2 regions of the Pseudogulbenkiania sp. AW2-16 genome follow, and region 1 is predicted to be linked to the other one. Evidence: predicted binding sites of a transcription regulator. Region 1 holds the regulator's gene; the other holds the start of a gene.
The links. Region 1 encodes HrcA, which represses chaperone genes, less so after heat shock. Its sites were predicted from a motif close to ATTAGCACTCGNNNNNNNCGAGTGCTAAT; they were not measured.

Region 1 (3,206 bases):
GCGTTGCCGCCGGTGGTGGTTTCCGGGCTGCCGAACATCACGCCGATCTTCATGCGGATCTGGTTGATGAAGATCACCAGGGTGTTGGTGCGCTTGATATTGCCGGTCAGCTTGCGCAGCGCCTGGCTCATCAGGCGGGCGTGCAGGCCGACGTGGTTGTCGCCCATTTCGCCTTCGATTTCGGCCTTCGGCACCAGGGCCGCCACCGAGTCGACCACGATCACGTCGACGCCGCTGGAACGCACCAGCATGTCACAGATTTCCAGCGCCTGTTCGCCGGTGTCCGGCTGCGAGATCAGCAGGTCTTCGACGTTGACGCCGAGTTTCTGGGCGTAGGTCGGGTCGAGCGCGTTTTCCGCATCGATGTAGGCGCAGGTGCCGCCCAGTTTCTGCGCTTCGGCCACCACCTGCAGACACAGCGTGGTCTTGCCGGACGATTCCGGGCCGTAGATTTCCACCACGCGACCGCGCGGCAGGCCGCCCACGCCCAGCGCCAGATCGAGACCGAGCGAGCCGGTGCTGATCACCTGCAGATTTTCGGTGATCTGGTTGTCGCTCATGCGCATGATCGAACCCTTGCCGAACTGCTTCTCAATCTGGGCAAGGGCCGCGGCCAGGGCCTTGCTCTTGTCTTCGGAACGCTCCGCCATGCTGTCTCCAAAAATCGGGTTTGATAAACGTACCGCCGGATTATCGCACAAAGCCCATGGCGCTCAAACGCGGGCATGCGCGCGCCGGCCAAGCGCGATCTGCCGTGAGGCGCTTGAAATGCCGGGGAATGCAGCCACTTCTCACTCCACGGGGGACGTGTAAAATGATTGGCATGCTGAACGAACGCGCGCAACGCCTGCTGAAAGCTCTGGTCGAGCGCTACATCGCCGACGGGCAGCCGGTCGGTTCCCGCACGCTGGCCATGGTGGCGGGGCTGGACCTGTCCCCGGCCTCGATTCGTAACGTGCTGGCCGATCTCGAAGAGATGGGCCTGGTTGCCTCGCCGCACACCTCGGCCGGCCGTATACCGACCGCCAAGGGCTACCGCCTGTTCGTCGACCGGATGCTGACCATCCGGCCGCTGGAAGAGGGCACGCTGCACGAGCTGGAGCACAGCCTGCAGCCGGACAGCCCGCAGCGCATCGCCCAGTCGGCCTCGTCGCTGCTGTCCGATCTCACCCATTTCGCCGGCGTGGTGATCACCCCGCAGCGCCTCGACGTGGCCTTCCGCCAGGTCGAGTTCTTGCGTCTGTCGGAGCGGCGCATCTTGCTGATCCTGGTGACCATGGACGGCGACGTGCAGAATCACCTGCTCAATCCGTCGCGCGACTACTCCCCGACCGAGCTGATCGAGGCCGCCAACTTTCTCAACCAGCACTACGCCGGTCAGGGCTTGACCAGCATCGCGCAGCGCATGGAGAGCGAGCTGCACCAGCTGAAGGGGGATATCACCGAGCTGATGGCGGCGGCGATCCGCTTCGGCCAGAGCGCGATGAGCGACGCGCCGGCCTCGGTGGTGATCGCCGGCGGCACCAACCTGCTGAACGTCAGCGATCTCTCCGACGACCTGACGCGGTTGCGCGAGCTGTTCGAGACCTTCGAGCGCAAGACCGAGCTGCTGGAGCTGCTCAACCAGAGCCGCAACGCGCAGGGGGTCAATATTTTCATCGGCGAGGAGTCGGGGGTGGTGACGCTGGGCGAGTGCTCGATCGTGACCGCGCCTTACTGCATCAACGGCCAGGTGGTGGGCACGCTCGGCGTGGTGGGCCCGACCCGCATGGCCTACGAGCGCGTCATTCCCATCGTGGACATTACCTCGCGCCTGGTGTCGAGCGCGCTGTCCTATCAATAAACCCAGTCGGTCGGCGTGGTGCCGGCGGATGCCTTACCGGAACGCCCTGATGAAACTCCTTACCTGCTCGGCTGCCGCCACGCTCGCCCTGACCAGCTCGCTGGCGCTGGCCGACGCGGCGTTTCTCGCCCGGCCCGACGTGCAACGCTATATCGACGAGCAGGTGGCCAGCGGCCAGTTCGACCGCCCCGAGCTGGAGGCGGTGTTCGCCAACGTCGAAACCAAGCCCAACATCCTGCAGATACTCGACCGCCCGGCCACCTCGCGGCCGTGGTACCAGTTCCGTACGGCCTTCTTCAACGATCGCCTGATCGACGGCGGCGTGGCGTTCTGGAAAGACAACGCGGCTACGCTGGAGCGGGCCGAGGCGACCTTCGGCGTGGCGCCGGAGGTGGTGGTGGCGATCATCGGCATCGAGACCGGCTACGGCCGCAGCACCGGCAGTTTCCGCGTGGTGGATGCCCTGTCGACCATCGGTTTCGATTACCCGCGCCGCGCCGAGTACTTCCGCGGCGAACTCACCGAGTTCCTGCGCCTGGCCAAGGAAGAGGGCAAGAACCCGCTGCTCTTGAAAGGCTCCTACGCCGGCGCCATGGGCTGGCCGCAGTTCATGCCGTCGAGCTACCGCAAGTGGGCGGTGGACTTCGACGGCGACGGCCATCGCGATATCTGGGGCAGCGTGCCGGACGTGATCGGCAGCGTGGCGCATTACTTCCAGCTGCACGGCTGGCGCCACGGCGACGACGTGATCCTGCCGGCCAGCGTGCAGCCGGGGGCGCAGGTCGATCAGCTGGTGGCCGACAAGTTCAACCTGCACTATACCGTGGGCGAGCTGAAGCAGATGGGGGTGCAGCCGGAGGCGCCGGTGGGCGACCAGGTGCCGGCGGTGCTGGTGCCGCTGGAAACCGCGCCCGGCGTGACCGAATACTGGCTCGGTCTGAACAACTTCTACGTCATCACCCGCTACAACAAGAGCACCCTGTACGCCAAAGCGGCGCAGGAGGTGGCAGCCGCCATCCGCGAGCGTTATCTGGCGCAGCAGTTCCTCGGCCAGCAGCCGGTTTCGACACCGGCGCCGTGACGTCGGGCGGCGACGAAAAGGGTCGCCTTGCCTGCCAATTGGAATTAGAATCCGCCACCATGACTTATCAAGTGCTTGCCCGCAAATGGCGCCCGAAACGCTTTGCCGACCTGGTCGGTCAGGAGCACGTGGTGCGCGCCCTGACCAACGCCCTGGCCGGTGAGCGGCTGCATCACGCCTACCTGCTGACCGGCACGCGCGGCGTGGGCAAGACCACCATCGCCCGGATTCTCGCCAAGAGCCTCAACTGCGAGGCCGGTGTCGGCGCCGAGCCGTGCGGCG
Region 2 (3,206 bases), 670 kb from region 1:
AAGCTCTACTGTTTTAGAGTATTGGCATAATGCGCTATGCATGGCTTTGAGCCCAGGTAGCATTGTCCCCTCTCTCCCCTGATTGGTAGAATCAACCCCGCCTCATCCGTGGCATTACAGTGCGGCTGATCTTCCCAAATCCCTTATTCAGATAGAATTTGGCATGCTTCTAATCCTTCTTGGAGCACTGTTTTGCTCCTTTGTCGTTGGTGTTCTCTTGGTCCGCTTCCGCCATCTCCATGATCGCTTCTCTTCTGATCATGACCTTGGTGGAGTGCAGAAATTCCATGCAGCTCCCGTGCCCCGTATCGGCGGCGTGCCTCTAATGGCTGGTCTGGTGGTGGGGGCGCTGATTCTGGGAGGGCTGACAGGGGAGACGTTAAGTTTATTGCTACTGATCGCCGCCTTGCCGGCGTTTGGGGCCGGGCTGGCTGAAGACTTGACCAAAAATGTAGGGCCGCTGCCCCGTTTGTTGGCAACCTTTGTCGCCGCTGCACTAGGTTTCTGGTTGTTGAAGGCCAGTTTGTTGCGACTGGATGTGCCAGGTGTAGATCAGCTTTTGCGCCACCACTGGTGGCTTTCGCTGGTGCTTACCGTCATCGCCGTTGGGGGCGTCGCTCATGCCATCAATATCATCGATGGCTACAACGGCTTGGCCGGAATGGTCTCGGTGTTCATCTTTATGGCGCTGGCCTATGTGGCGTTCAAGGTGCATGACCCCCAACTCATGGGCTTGTGCTTTGCCGCAACGGGGGCGGTGCTGGGCTTTCTGGTATGGAACTTCCCGCGCGGGCTGCTCTTTGCCGGTGATGGGGGGCTTACCTGATCGGCTTTCTGATTGCGGAGCTGTCGGTGTTGCTGGTGATGCGGCATCCAGAGGTGTCGCCGTGGTTTCCGTTACTGCTGGTGATTTATCCGGTCTTCGAAACGCTGTTCTCCATTTACCGCAAGAAATTCCTGCGAGGGGTGTCTCCCGGGGTGCCCGATGGACTGCATCTGCACATGCTGGTCTACAAGCGCTTGGTGCGCTGGATGGTTGGCTCGAAAGAGGCGCGTCACATGACGCGACGTAACAGCATGACATCACCCTACCTGTGGGCATTGTCGTCCTTGTCGGTCGCACCTGCGATGCTGTTCTGGAACAACACCACGGTCTTGATGGTGTGTGTGGGTGTGTTTGTGCTGACGTACCTGTACCTGTATCGCATGATCATCCGGTTCAGGTCTCCGCGCTGGATGGTGCTTTACCGCCCCGCACTCGGTAAGGAGAGGTCGGCGGCGCTATCGTATAAGCAGAATCGATAGAAAATTTTTTGACGGCCCCCTCTCTTGAAAACCTCTTGCCCTGTCCCTATCATTAGCACTCGCAAGCCCCGAGTGCTAATGCGCCGGGCCAATTTGCTGATTTGATTGATTTTTCATTCTCACCAGCCACTGCTAACAGGAGAGAACAATGGCAATTCGTCCTTTGCACGACCGTGTTGTAATCAAGCGCCTCGAGGCGGAAGAAAAGACGGCTTCCGGTATCGTTCTGCCGGGTGCGGCTGCCGAGAAGCCGGACATGGGCGAAGTGATCGCCGTGGGCAACGGCAAGATTCTGGAAAACGGCGAGCGCCGTCCGCTGGAGCTGAAGGTCGGCGACAAAGTGATCTTCGGCAAGTACTCCGGCCAGACCGTCAAGGTCGATGGCGATGAAGTCCTCGTGATGCGCGAGGAAGACGTTATGGGCATCGTTGAGTAATCCGTCCCCACAACCGACTGAATCAGATTCTGGAGAAGTAAAGAATGGCTGCTAAAGACGTAAAATTCGGTGATTCCGCTCGTGCCAAGATGGTCAACGGTGTCAACATCCTGGCCGACGCTGTCAAAGTGACCCTGGGCCCGAAAGGCCGCAACGTGGTGCTGGACCGCTCCTTCGGTGCTCCGACCATCACCAAGGACGGCGTGTCCGTCGCCAAGGAAATCGAACTGAAGGACAAGTTCGAGAACATGGGCGCCCAGATGGTCAAGGAAGTGGCTTCCAAGACCTCCGACGTGGCCGGTGACGGTACCACCACCGCAACCGTGCTGGCGCAGGCCATCGTGCAGGAAGGCATGAAGTTCGTTGCCGCCGGCATGAACCCGATGGACCTGAAGCGCGGCATCGACAAGGCCGTGGTGGCCCTGGTCGGCGAGCTGGCCAAGATCGCCAAGCCGTGCACCACCTCCAAGGAAATCGCCCAGGTGGGTTCGATCTCCGCCAACTCCGATCTGGACATCGGCCAGATCATCGCCGACGCCATGGAAAAAGTGGGCAAGGAAGGCGTGATCACCGTTGAAGACGGCAAGTCGCTGAGCAACGAGCTGGACGTGGTGGAAGGCATGCAGTTTGACCGCGGCTACCTGTCCCCGTACTTCATCAACAACCAGGAAAAACAGATCGCTGCACTGGACAACCCGTTCGTGCTGTTGTTCGACAAGAAGATTTCCAACATCCGCGACCTGCTGCCGGTGCTGGAGCAAGTTGCCAAGGCTAGCCGTCCGCTGCTGATCATTGCAGAAGACGTCGAAGGCGAAGCGCTGGCCACGCTGGTGGTGAACACCATCCGCGGCATCCTGAAAGTGGTGGCCGTCAAGGCTCCGGGCTTCGGCGACCGCCGCAAGGCCATGCTGCAGGACATCGCTACCCTGACCGGCGGTACCGTGATCGCCGAAGAAGTGGGTCTGACCCTGGAAAAAGTCACCCTCGACATGCTGGGCCAAGCCAAGCGTATCGAAGTGGGCAAGGAAAACACCATCATCATCGACGGTGTGGGTGAGCACGCTGCCATCCAGGCCCGCGTTGGCGAAATCCGCCGCCAGATCGAAGAAGCCACTTCCGATTACGACCGTGAAAAACTGCAAGAGCGCGTGGCCAAGCTGGCCGGCGGCGTTGCCGTGATCAAGGTTGGTGCCGCTACCGAAGTGGAAATGAAGGAGAAGAAGGCCCGTGTCGAAGACGCACTGCACGCTACCCGCGCTGCCGTGGAAGAAGGCGTGGTGCCCGGCGGTGGCGTGGCCATCCTGCGCGCCCGCGCTACCCTGGAGTCGCTGGTGACCGACAACGTCGATCAGGACGCCGGCGTCAAGATCGTGCTGAAGGCCATCGAAGCTCCGCTGCGCCAGATCGTTCAGAACGCCGGCGACGAGCCGTCGGTTGTTGTGAACAAGGTGCTGGAAGGAAAGGG

Region 2: groES (co-chaperone GroES) is a predicted target of HrcA. The motif match lies at 1,357-1,385, and genes of this name have one in related genera.

The regions. Positions count from the first base shown of each region.
Region 1 is NZ_CP157668.1:2,358,872-2,362,077, forward strand. It holds gene recA (recombinase RecA) at 1-650, opposite strand, end outside; gene hrcA (heat-inducible transcriptional repressor HrcA) at 824-1,843, shown strand; gene mltB (lytic murein transglycosylase B) at 1,893-2,924, shown strand; gene dnaX (DNA polymerase III subunit gamma/tau) at 2,984-3,206, shown strand, end outside.
Region 2 is NZ_CP157668.1:1,687,068-1,690,273, forward strand. It holds gene ABKF58_RS08125 (MraY family glycosyltransferase) at 164-826, shown strand; gene ABKF58_RS08130 (hypothetical protein) at 853-1,305, shown strand; gene groES (co-chaperone GroES) at 1,454-1,741, shown strand; gene groL (chaperonin GroEL) at 1,786-3,206, shown strand, end outside.